DNA from 2 places in the Brevundimonas sp. PWP3-1b1 genome. Region 2 is predicted to be linked to the other one. Evidence: riboswitches for the same ligand, from Rfam matches in the RefSeq annotation. Region 2 holds a riboswitch; the other holds the start of a gene.
The links. A riboswitch is a leader RNA that binds a small molecule or an ion and turns the genes downstream of it on or off. The one in region 2 is predicted to bind cobalamin.
Positions count from the first base shown of each region.

Region 1 (6,332 bases), 1.6 Mb from region 2:
GAGCCTGATGCGGATGCTTTGATCCATATCGGTGCTTACTTCCAATGCGGTCGGAGGACCGCGTCCCTGTGAACTATTTCAAAGACCGAAGGCCTTCGGGCAAAAAGCCCTCAGGGAACGCAAATCCGCAAAAACGATCGGCCCACGCAGTTACCCGCGAAGGCCGCTGAAGTCCCAAGAAGCTGCAAAGAACAGTGACTTAGGTCGTTCCTGCGGACCGCGTTTGCAGCGAACTGCACAGCCGGTCCAACAAGAGTGGTGGCTTATGCCTACCGATTCTGATTTCGTCAAGCGCGCAAGCCCGTGCTGACACAGGATTTCGTCAGGCGATCTCCAGCGGCGACACCGACCTGTAAATCGGCCTGGGCCGTCCCGCTTCATCCACCGCCACCATGATGAACTCGGCCGCTGCAGACCGTCTCCGTTCGCCCGTCAGCAGCCCCTCGGCCCACAGTTCGACCTCGATGGTCACCGACGTCCGACCGACCTTTGTCGCGCGCGACGCCAGTTCGATCATGTCCCCTTCTCTTATGGGAGACGAGAAATCGATGCGGTTCGACGCCGCCATGACCATGACGGCCCTGGCCTTGCGCGTGGCGCAGATGAAGGCCGCCTTGCCCATCAGCTTCAGCGCATCGCCGCCGTAGAGGGTGCCGTAGTGATTGGTCCAGGTCGGGAAGACCATCTCCACCGTCCTCAGCCAGCCGTCGTCCACGGGCGGAGCTTCCTGCGGAGGCGGCAGGTCGCCCTGCCCCGCCTCTCGCGGCGCGACCATATTAAAGACGCCCCGCGTGCATAGCCGCCGTTCGCCGCTGACCGGCGCCTCGGCCCATAGCTCGACCTCGACGCCCATGGACGTGCGGCCGACGCGCACGACCTTGCCCGTCGCCTCGACCATCTCCCCGATCCGGGCCGGTGCGGCGAAGTCGATCCGCTCGCACCCGGCCGTCACCGTCGGCCGCCGCGCATGACGCGCGGCGGCCAGGAAGGCGACCTTGTCCAGATGCGCCAGACCGACGCCCCCGAACAATGTCCCGTGGTGATTGGCGTCCCCAGGGAAGACCATGTCGATCAGGCGGACAGTCATTGATGGGCGATTTCCATAGGCGTATTGGTCAGCGAGCCGGAGTTCTTAGTCTTTTGGGTATGCCTCGGTACGCATATCGCGCCAGTGCGGAGTCGATTCAGAATAGTGTTCATTGAATTCAGGCCGACAGTTCTTTTCGGATGATCTCGGCGCCGGCGCCCAGCGCCTTCAGCTTGCCGTTGGCGACCCGGCGTGACAGGGGCGCCATGCCGCAGTTGGTGGCGGGATACAGCTTGTCGGCATCCACGAACTGGAGCGCCTTCCTCAGGGTGTCGGCGACTTCCTCGGGAGTCTCGATCACGTCGGTCGCTACGTCTATGGCTCCGACCATAACCTTCTTGCCCCGGATCAATTCGATCAGGTCCATCTGCACGCGCGAGTTCTGAGCCTCCAGCGAAATGATGTCGATGCTGGAGGTTTGCAGCTTGGGGAAAGCCTCCTCATACTGGCGCCACTCCGAGCCCAGGGTCTTCTTCCAGTCGGCGTTGGCCTTGATGCCGTAGCCGTAGCAGATGTGGACGGCCGTCTCGCACTTCAGCCCCTCGGCCGCCTTTTCGAGTGTGGCGACGCCCCAATCGTTCACCTCGTCGAAGAAGACGTTGAAGGCGGGTTCGTCGAACTGAACGATGTCGACGCCGGCGGCTCCCAATTCGCGGGCTTCCTCGTTGAGAATTTTGGCGAACTCCCATGCCAGCTTCTCGCGGCTGCCGTAGTGGCCGTCGTAGAGGGTATCGATCATCGTCATCGGCCCAGGAAGAGCCCATTTGATCGGCTGGTCAGTTTGGGCCCGCAGGAACTTCGCGTCCTCCACGAACACAGACTTCGGACGGCTGACGGCTCCCACGACCACCGGCACGCTGGCGTCGTAGCGGTTGCGGATTCGCATGGTTTTGCGGTTCTCGAAGTCCACGCCGTCGAGATGCTCGATGAAGGTGGTGACGAAATGCTGGCGGGTCTGTTCGCCATCGCTGACGATGTCGATGCCGGCACGGCGCTGGTCGTCTAGAGACAGGCGCAGGGCGTCCTGCTTGGCCTCGACCAGTTCGTCGCCTTCCAGCTTCCAGGGCGACCATAGGGTCTCGGGCTGGGCCAGCCAGACGGGTTTGGGCAGACTGCCGGCGGTCGAGGTGGGGAGCATGGTTTTCATGAGCAATGACTTTGAAGTGCTGGACTGATCAGGCGGCGGCGAAGTTGGCGGACCATTGGTCGAGCACGGCGCGGTAGGGCTTGATGAAGCGCTCCTCGACGAACCGGCCCTGCTCGACGGCCAAGCGGCTGCGCTCCTCGCGGTCGTAGACGATGCGGGTCAGCGAATAGTCCTGGGCCTTCAGGCTCGGCTGATACTGCTCTGTCGCCGGGGAGTTGGCGTTGTAGATTTCGGGGCGATATATCTTCTGGAAGGTCTCCATCGTCGCGATGGTGCTGACCAACTCCAGATCGGTGTAGTCGCCGGTCAGGTCGCCGATGTGGTAGAAGGCGAACGGCGCGACGCTGCCCTTGGGCATGAAGTAGCGGACCTTCATTCCCATCTTCGCGAAATACCGATCGGTCGGAGAGAACTCCTCGTTCGCGTATTCAAGACCGAGCACGGGGTGCTCGGCGCCCGTGCGATGGTAGGTCTTGTTGCTCGACACGCTCAGGCAGATGACCGGCGGCTTGGCGAAGTTGTCCTGATAGGCGCGCGACCCCAGGAAGTGTCTGAACAGCTTGCCGTGCAGGTCGCCGAAGTCGTCCGGCGCACCCGCATTCGGGTGGGCCTTCATGTGCTCAGGCAGGACCACGCTGAAGTCGTAGTCGCGGACGTAGGAGGAGAAGTTGTTCCCAACGATGCCGTCGATGCGCGCGCCTGTTTGTCGATCGACGATCGTCGTCTGCAGGATCTCGATCAGGGGGAAAGCGTCGGTGTTTTCGGTCCCAGAGAAGCTCATCTCTACGGAGACGATCTGAAGCTCTAGCGCATAGCGGTCGCCCCGGGGATTGTCCCGCCAGGCCAGCGAGTTGAACCGGTTGTCCATCATCCGAAGGGTGCTGCGCAGGTTCTCCTGTCGGCTCTCCCCTCGCGCCAAGTTGGCGAAGTTGGTGGTGATCCGCGTGTTCTCGGCGGGACGATAGTCCTCGTCGAGCGCGGTGCGCTTGATCCTGAAAGTGAAATCGCTGCTGACCATGCTCTCTGCCGTTGATGCTGTGGCGAGACAGCGGACAGGGACGCGCGACCGCTCGCGCGCGGTCGTTCCGTCGCGGCGTTCATGCGGCCTGACCGGGCACCCCGCCGGAGGACGTTATCTGTCGGGGCAGGTCTCCTGGCTCACGGGTCGACGCCTCGGGCCCGGCCTTCCCGGCGCGAACGCCAGTGACACGAGATAGACCCTCGACTCGCCGCTTACAGTTGCGGGGGCAGCGCCGGTTTCACACCGGCTTCCCTCTTAGCTCCACGCGCTCCGAAGACCGCGTGCAGACCACGACGCAGTCAGATGACCGCAAGGCACGGCTCACGTCAATAGACATAAGGATATGCTTATATGTTTATGCGATTGGCGCTGTTAACCGCTTGCCTCATGAAGCACGCCGAACTGACACATTCCAACCACAAGGCGTGACCGATCCGCCACACGACAGTTTCAAGACATTTATGTAACGGCGGTTTATTGCTCAGCTTCGACACATCCTGATAGCAGCCGCCCTCCCTGGACCCCCATCCGGGCACAGACTGCTAAGGACAAAAGAAAATGAAGACGATCCTCCTCGCCTCGGCCGCCGCCGCCACTCTGTTCGCCGCCCCGGCCTTCGCTCAAGACGCCGTCGGCTCGGTCGGCGTCGCCTACAACCATTCCAAGGCCGAAGCCTTCGGCGCTGAAGCCGACCTGGACGGCGCCACCGTCGCCGGCGTCGTCGCGACCCCCGCCTTCGGCGACTGGACCGCGACCTTCAACGCCGCCGGAACCTATTCGGACAACGACTTCGGCGACGAGACCACCCTGTCGGGCGCCGTCCACCTGACCAAGGCCATCGAAGACATGCGTTTCGGCGGTTTCGTCGGCGCTGAAGAAATCGCCGGTGGCGACACGCTGATGACGTTCGGCGCCGAAGGCCAGAAGTACTTCCAGCAAGCCACGCTGACCGGCGTCGTGTCGTACGGCTCCGTCGACGACGCGGACCTGTGGACAGTTGGTGGTGAAGCCGCCTTCTACGCCACGCCCGCCCTGCGTCTGGCCGCTCGCGCCTCCTATTCGGACGTGGACTTCGCTGGCGTCAGCACCGACGGCTGGTCGGCCGGCGTCGGCGCCGAATACGCCTTCGCTGCAACGCCTTACAGCGTCTTCGCCGGCTATGACCGCGCTGAGCTGGAAGATGCCGATCTGACGATCGACTCCTTCGAAGTCGGCGTTCGCTACAACTTCGGTGGCGATCTGCAATCGCGCGACCGCGCCGGCGCCACCCTGGGCCGCAACCTGGGCAGCATCACCAAGCTGTTCGGCCTGCGTTGATCCTCGACGCCTGATCCAAGACGAAGAGCCCCGGGGGAGCGATCCGCCGGGGCTTTTTCTTGGCTGACGCCACGCACGAAAAAGGCCCCCGGGGTTCCACGACCGGGGGCCTTTCCTCTCGCGGCGGAGAAACGGGTCTTAGCGCCCGATGTGCAGGGTTCCCGATCCGACGACAGAGCGAGACACCGATCCGGTGGCCGAGGCGACGCGGACGCTGCCCGACCCGGCGATGGCGACATCCAGATCACGCGTCGCGCCGCCGTAACGGACATCGCCCGAGCCGCCGATGGCGACCGACAGCTTGTCCATCCGCCCCTGGCGCACGTTCACACCGCCCGAGCCGCCGATGGACAGGTCGCCCCGGCCGTTGGCGCTGGCCACGTCCACATTGCCCGAGCCGCCGACGGCCGCCTTCAGATTGCCGGTCGGTCCTGCCGCGACGGAGCCGGAGCCGCCGACACTGGCATCCAGCGAACGCGACGTGCCCGCGCGGATCGCCCCCGATCCGCCAAGGCCCAGTTCCAGATCGCCGTCCACATTGGCGACGTTCCAGTTGCCGCAACCGCCGTTGTCCAGTTCGACCGACCGCGCGCCACGCCCGATCGAGCCGAACACGGCGCCGCTGGCGCTGACATCCACGACGCGCGGCGTGCGCACCACGATCAGCGGCGCGTCTTCCAGCCGAATCCGTCCCAGGTCGCGCACCTCGACCGTCGCGCCCTGCCCCGGCTGGGCGGCGTCCGATCGTCCCGAGTTGCAGCTGCGGATGCCGTCATTGCCGCCCCACATGCCGTTGCGACGAAGGCCGCCGTCGATCTTCACGTCGCCGCCTTCGCGACGGATCTGGACGGCCGGCAGGCGCGTCTGGCCCTGCGTGACCTCGACGCCGATGTCTTGGCGGTCCTCGACGATGACGACGACGCGCGCCACCGCGTTGCGGATTTCGACCTCGGCGGCCGAGGCGGGCGCGGCGGCCAGTCCCGCCAGTGTGGCGACAGCGGCGGCGGCGATCAGTGCGGTCTTCATGTGCGGCTTCCCTTTCCCGAATGTGAGGAGAAGGTGCGCGCCGCCCGCGCCGAAGTCATTTTAACTCGGGGTCATGAACTCGAATTAACGCGCCGTGTTCAGCGCGCCCGCCCCATCCGCCGCCCCGACCTCGGGTTCGAAGTCGCGTTCGAAGTTCTCGATCTTGCTCTTCATCGCCCCCGACTTCTTCAGCGCCAGCGACGCGGCCCAGCGCGCGGCCAGCTCCGGCGTCGTCATGCCGTCGGTAAAGCGCGGCCGCCCGCCCCGGCTGCGGATCACCGCATTGGTGAACAGCGCCCCATTCCTGAACCGCGACGGCCAGGTCTGGAAATCCATCGACAGGCTGACGCAGAACCGGTCCAGATTCTCGACCCGGTGCGGCGCATACAGCGGCCAGGTCAGCGCCCGCCCCGGCTCCAGATCCATGACCTGGGCATCGGCCTCGAACGCCATCGTATAGGGCAGTTCCTCGGTCGTCTGACGCGCCACCACCTGTTCCATATTGCGCTCGGGCAGATGCCCTTCGTCGCCCGGATAGACGAACAGCCGCTTGCGCCCGCGCAGGTGGAACAGCACCACCCCCGCCGCGTCGAAATGATAAGGCACCCGCGCCTTGGGCGACGACAGGATCAACTGTCCCGCATTCCGCACCGCCCGCATCCCCGGATAGGTCGCCTGAATCGTGGCGAAATCCTTCATGGCCGCCGCCCACAGCTCGGGCCAGCCGGTCTCGA
Region 1 covers NZ_JAFCTO010000001.1:1,857,422-1,863,753, forward strand. The annotation lists gene rpsJ (30S ribosomal protein S10) at 1-27, opposite strand, end outside; gene ACP69V_RS09190 (acyl-CoA thioesterase) at 323-1,087, opposite strand; gene ACP69V_RS09195 (methionine synthase) at 1,206-2,234, opposite strand; gene ACP69V_RS09200 (DUF1852 domain-containing protein) at 2,263-3,252, opposite strand; cobalamin riboswitch at 3,361-3,563, opposite strand; gene ACP69V_RS09205 (hypothetical protein) at 3,814-4,572, shown strand; gene ACP69V_RS09210 (GIN domain-containing protein) at 4,711-5,598, opposite strand; gene ACP69V_RS09215 (transcriptional regulator) at 5,683-6,332, opposite strand, start outside.
Region 1: it holds a riboswitch for cobalamin, as region 2 does, so the genes downstream of both, ACP69V_RS09200 (DUF1852 domain-containing protein) here and ACP69V_RS01060 (TonB-dependent receptor plug domain-containing protein) in region 2, are expected to answer to the same signal.

Region 2 (6,332 bases):
TGTCCGACGACGCCTTCAAGGCCTCGCGCAGATCACGCCGCAGATCGCGCCGTTCCAGCAGCCATTCGACGGCGTCGAGTTGCTCGTTGATCGCCAGCGGATCGCGCAGGGGCCGCGCGATCCGTTCGGCCAGGGCGCGCGCCCCGCCCGAGGTGACGGTGCGGTCGATACAGGCGAGCAGACTGCCCTCGCGCTCGCCGCGCTGGGTGCGGTCGATCTCCAGACTGGTTCGGGTCGCCGGGTCGATGGCGAGGAAGCCGCTCTCGCCCAGACGGCGCGGCGGGGCCAAGGCGGGAACCTTGCCGGCCTGGGTCGTCTCCAGATAGGCGGCGATCAGGCCCAGCGCCGAGACCTCCGCCTCTTCGAAGGCACCGAAGCCGTCGAGCGCCGAGACGCCGTACAGCCGCTCGACCCGCACGCGCGCGGCCTGCGGTTCGGCGATGGCGCTGGCCAGCGCCTGGACCACGCCGCCCGAACCATCCAGCGCATCGCGTGTGGCCTCGTCCGAATACATCCGGTCGGTGACCAGAACCTCGGAAGGCCGGAAGGCGGCCAGCGCCGCGCCCAGGTCTTCGATGGAACAGGCGACGGAATCGACGGCGCCGGACGACAGTTCGACCACGGCGACCGCCGCCCTTCCTTTGCGCACCGCGACCGCCGCCAGGCGATTGGCGCCGCGCGCGTCCAGCAGACTGTCCTCGGTCAGGGTGCCGGGCGTCACGACCCGCACCACGCCGCGATGGACCACGGATTTGCCGCCGCGCTTCTTGGCCTCGGCCGGGTCTTCCAGCTGTTCGCAGATGGCGACCTTGTGGCCCATGCGGATCAGGCGGGCGAGGTAGCCCTCCATGGCGTGAACCGGCACCCCGGCCATCGGGATGTCCTCGCCCTGGTGCTTGCCCCGCTTGGTCAGGGTGATGCCCAGGGCGGCGGCGGCGACCTCGGCGTCCTTGAAGAACAGTTCGTAGAAGTCGCCCATGCGGAAGAAGAGGATGGCGTCCGGCTGACCCGCCTTGGCCGTCAGATATTGCGCCATGAACGGCGTCGCGCCCTCCAGCGAAGCGGCGATTTCGGGCGGGTGAGTGACGGGGGCGTTCATGTGGCGACAGGGTGACGGATCGCGCCCGGCGGCTCAAGGCCGTTGAACGGCCCTTGCACAGGCTTGTCGCCCCTGCGATAGGCCGCGCCAGGCGGTTTAGGGAACACGGTGAGACACCGTGGCTGTGCCCGCAACTGTAGGCGGCGAGAGCGTCGTCCGTCCGGGGTCTGACGACTTCGGCGCCACTGGGAAACTGGGAAGGCGAGGACGACGGTTTTTGACCCGCAAGCCAGGAAACCTGGCCGCCTGTGTCGCTCGCTGCTGTCCGGGACCAGACAGAGGCGCGGGGACTTAACCGTCGCAGCGACCCGACCTTGCGCCGTCCAGACCCTCGCGGTCTGGCGGGTCGGCTCGCTCATGACGGTCTCTCGCGCGCACTCGCGGGACCGAAACGGGGATCTCGCTCAATGAAGCGTTCCATTCTTCTCTCGACGGCTGCGATAGCCGCCGCCTTCGCCGCGCCTGCCTTCGCCGCTGATGATGCGACCCAGCTGGACGACGTCGTCATCACCGCCACCCGCATTCCCGCCATCGTCGCCGACACGCCCGGCGCCCGCGTCATCGACGCCAAGACCATCGAACAACGCGGGGCGATCTTCGCCGCCGACATCCTGGCCGACGTGCCGGGCCTGTCGGTGACGCGCTCGGGCGCCTTCGGCGGCGTGGCCCAGGTCCGCATGCGCGGCGCCACGCCCGGTAAGACCCTGGTGCTGGTCGATGGCGCGCCCGTCAACGACGCGGCCGAGCCCAACGGCGCCTATGACTTCTCCAGCTTCGAGCTGGCCGACATCGAGCGCATCGAGGTGCTGAGCGGGCCCCAGTCGTCGCTCTGGGGCTCCGACGCCATCGGCGGCGTGATTGCCTTCACGACCAAGGAGATCGACGGCGTGCGCGCCGAGGCCGAGGCCGGCAGTTTCGACACGGTGCGCGGCCGCGTATCGGCCGGCGTCGCCAACGAGACCTACGCCGTCAGCGCCTATGTTTCGCGCTTCGACACCGACGGCATCTCCGCCGCCGACGAGGCGGACGGCAATCCCGAGGCCGACGGATTCCGCAGCACGACCCTGGGCGCCAAGGGCCGCTACGCCTTCTCGGACCTGGTCAAGGTCGACGGCTCGGTGCGCTGGAACAAAAGCAAGGCCGACCTGGACGGCTTCCCGGCCCCGACTTTCGCGTTGGCCGACACCGACGACACCCAGGAAAGCGAGCAGTGGTCGGGCTTTGGCCGGGTGACCGCCCAGGCGTTTGGCCTGAACCATCAGTTCAGCGTCTCCGCGTCGGATATGGACCGCTCCTCGGTCAGCGACGGCTTCGGTTCGACATTCACGGGCGACCGCCAGGCCTATCGCTGGCAAGCCAACGGCGCGATGCAGGACATCGACTATGCGTTCGGCGTCGAGCGCAACGAGGCGTCGGCGGCCCTGTCGTCGGGCCTGTCGCGCGACCTGTCGATCACCTCGGTGTTTGGCGTGGCCCAGTATGACGTCGGCGCGCTGAACCTGAGCGGCGGCCTGCGTTACGACGACACCGACGACTTCGGATCCAAGACGACGGGACGGATTTCGGCGGCCTATGATCTGGCCGGCGGCTTCATCCTGTCGGGCGCCTATGGCACGGGCTTCAAGTCGCCGACGGTCAGCCAGGCGGTGTGCGACTTCTGCTTTGCGCCGCTGCCCTATCCCGAACTGAAGCCGGAAACGGCCGACAGCGTCGAGATCGCCCTGGGCTGGGCCTCGGCCGACGGCCGGTTCGACGGTCGCGCGACCCTTTATCGCCTGAACGTCGAGGACCAGATCACCTATACGGCCGGCCGTTACATCAATGTGGCCAAGACCCGTTCGGACGGGTTCGAGCTGGAAGGCCGCGCGCTGCTGGGGGCCGGTTTCGACCTGACGCTGGCCTATGCCTGGACCGACGCCGAGGATCGCTCGACGGGCCTGCGCCTGCTGCGCGTGCCGGAACACGCCGGTTCGGCGACCCTGGGCTGGACGGGCGACCGGGTCTCGGGCGCGCTGACGGTGCGGGCCGAGGGCGACCAGGATGACAGCGGCGGCTTCTCGACCGTGGCGCGCGACGGCTTCGTCACCGCGAACCTGAACGCGGCCTATGAACTGACCGATCAGGTCACATTGACGGCGCGGATCGAGAACCTGAGCGACGAACACTATCAGCAGGTGTTCGGTTACGGAGAGCCGGGACGGTCCGGCTATGTCGGGATCAGGCTGCGCTACTGATCCGGGCGCGGGCGCCGGCGGTGAAGGCCGCCGGCGCTTCCAGCGCCAATGATCCCCAGTCCAGATTGGGGCAGGGGGCGTGGGCGGCAGCTAAAATGGCGCGCAGTTCGGCGGCAGAGGCGACGCTGGCCACGACCTTGTCCACCCCTTTGAGCGCCAGGGCGTAACCCAGGGCCGCCTGCATCGGATCGCAGCGTTGCTCGGCCAAGCGTCTGCGCGTGCGCGACAGGGCCTGGGCGTGGCTGGCCAGTTCGGCCGGCAGATCGTCGCCGCCCGCGAACAGCAGGCCGCCGGCGAAGACCGAAGACAGATGAACGGATGCGCCCGTATCGGCGATGGCCTCCAGCACGCCGTCCTGGGCTGCGCGCTGGTCCAGCAGGCTGCACGGCACCTGAACCACGTCCGCTTCAAGACGGCGGGCCAACAGGGCGGGGCCGTCTTCCAATGTGGCGCAGAAGCCGATGCGGCGATAAAGGCCGCGATCCTTCAGGCTGCGGGCGCGATCCCACAGGGCGCGACCTTCGGCGCCGGCCAAATCGGCGGCGTTGGAAATCAGCAAAACGTCGCCGCGGGGCAGGCCCATCCGTTCCAGCGAGCGCCGGGCGCGGGCCTCGACCCGGTCCAGACCTTCGCTCAACGGCACGGTCCGCACCGTGACCTGGAAGGGCGAGGGGAAGGGCCAGGCCTGACCCAGCAGACGCTCGCCGTCGCCCTCGGGCCGGGTGGCGATCAGTTTAACCCCGGCGTCGGCTCCCGTCTGAAGCAGAAAACGCATGGCCTCTTCACGGGCGCCGGACGGCGCGCTCATGAAGGCGCCGGGCGCGCGTTCGGGCTCTGTCACCACGGCGAGAGCCAGGCGATGGATGGGCGACGACGCCGAAGGTGTGGCGGGGGAATACGACACGCCCGCACAATGACGCCCAATGCTTAAGGGACGCTGAGCGAGACCTTAAGCGAACCCTACTTATCCACCGCTGATATGCGCAATCCGGCGAAAATCAGACATCCGCGTCTGGCTGGCGATCCGGGTGGGCCGAGGCGAAGGCGGGGTGGGCCTGGGCGGTCGCCTCGATGGACAGAAGTCGGGGCCAGGGCGACAGGTCCATGTTGAACCGCCGCGCTGAATAGAGCTGTGGAATCAAATAGCAATCCGCCAGCGTCGGCGCGTCGCCGAAACACCAGGCGCCGCCGTGGCGTGCGATAAGGGCCTCAAGCGCATCGAACCCCGGCGCGATCCACCCGGCGGCCCAGGCGTCGACGGTCGCCTGATCGGCCTCGAAATTCGACCTTAACGCTTTCAGCACTCGCAGGTTGTTCAGCGGGTGAATGTCGCAGCCGATCAGGGCGGCCATGGCGCGCACGGTCGCCCGATCGTTAGCGGCTGTCGGCAACAGGGCCGGCTCGGGGTGGGTTTCCTCCAGCCATTCCAGGATGGCCGGGCTCTGGGTGACGATCAGGTCGCCGTGCTGCAGGGCGGGCACCATGCCCTGCGGGTTCAGCGCCAGATAGTCGGCCGTCTTCTGCTCGCCCTTGCGCAGGTCGTGGGCGGCGAGGTCGTAGCCGAGGCCTTTCAGGTTCAGGGCGATGCGGACGCGGTAGCTGGCGCCCGAACGCCAATAGCCGTGCAGGATCATGGCTGGATCTCGAAGCTGAGCGTCTCCAGACCCTCGACGGTGACGACCACGCGGTCGCCGGGGCTGACTGGGCCGACGCCGGACGGGGTGCCGGTGAAGATCAGGTCGCCGGGTTGCAGGCTCCACAGGGCCTGCGCCGCCGCGACGATGCGGTCGGGGTTCAGGATCATGTCGTCCAGCGCGCCTGCCTGCTTGACCTCGCCGTTGACGCTAAGGCCGATGGCGCCGGCGGGATGGGGCAGGGCGCCCAGGGTGATCGGACCGCACGGCGCGGACTGGTCAAAGCCTTTGGCCGCGTCCCAGGGGCGGCCGGTTTTCTTGGCCTCGGCTTGGAGATCGCGGCGCGTCAGGTCGCAACCGACGGCCCAGCCGAGGATGGCGACACCGCCGTCCGCATCCGGCCCGATGGCTGCGACCAGTTCGGCCTCGTAATGCAGATTGGCCGTCGCCGAAGGGTAGGCGGGGTTGGCCCCGTCCGACACCACGGCGTCGCCGGGTTTGGCGAAGAAGAAGGGCGTCTGCTTGTCGGGGTCCGATCCCATCTCGCGCGCATGGGCGGCGTAGTTCTGGCCTACGCAAAGGATGCGACGGACGGGAAACCGCTGGTCCGATCCGACGATCGGCAGCGACGGGACGGGGCGGGGCGGGAACAGCCATTGGGTCATGCGACCGTTCTAGTGCGGCGAAAAGCCCGTGGCGAGGGCAGACGCGGGCGCCCATCTGTTGGAACCTCGTTCGGAGTGTGGCGTTGCCAGACGGGGTTCTCTATTCTACCGCCAAGCTTTAAACGGAGCGCGCATCATGGCCACCACCAAGGCCCGAGAAGACATCAAGGCCGACCTGAAGACCCTCAAGGAGGATCTGAAGACCGGCGCCCGCGAGGAAACCCAGCGCCTGCGCGAAAAGGCCGCCGAGGCCGAAGCCAAGCTGCGCGCCAAGAGCGACGAAGTGCGCGACCAGGCCCGTGGCTATTACGACGAGGCCCGCGTGAAGGGCCGCGAATATTACGACGACGCCGCCGAACGCTTCGACGAGGCGCAACGCTATGTCGTCGAGCGCGTGCAGGAGCGTCCGCTTCAGTCCACGGCCGTGGCTCTGGGCGTCGGCGTCATCCTGGGCCTGCTGCTGGCCGGCCGCCGCCGCTGATGTTCAAGGGCATCGTCAAAAAGCTGGTGGCGACGGCCGTCGTCGCCGCCAGCGTGTTTCTGGCCGTCGTCTTCCTGGGTGTGTCCATCTTCTATGCGCTCAGCCTGACGTTGACGCCGCTGGGCGCCGCGGCCGTGACCTTCGGTCTGTTCGCCCTGGTCGCCCTGATCGTGGCCGTCGTCTTTTTGAAGGGCGACAAGCACGACGAGGACGATGAAG
Region 2 covers NZ_JAFCTO010000001.1:209,780-216,111, reverse strand. The annotation lists gene mutS (DNA mismatch repair protein MutS) at 1-1,099, opposite strand, end outside; cobalamin riboswitch at 1,175-1,360, shown strand; gene ACP69V_RS01060 (TonB-dependent receptor plug domain-containing protein) at 1,507-3,333, shown strand; gene ACP69V_RS01055 (aldo/keto reductase) at 3,317-4,237, opposite strand; gene maiA (maleylacetoacetate isomerase) at 4,332-4,967, opposite strand; gene ACP69V_RS01045 (fumarylacetoacetate hydrolase family protein) at 4,964-5,632, opposite strand; gene ACP69V_RS01040 (DUF883 family protein) at 5,769-6,113, shown strand; gene ACP69V_RS01035 (hypothetical protein) at 6,113-6,332, shown strand, end outside.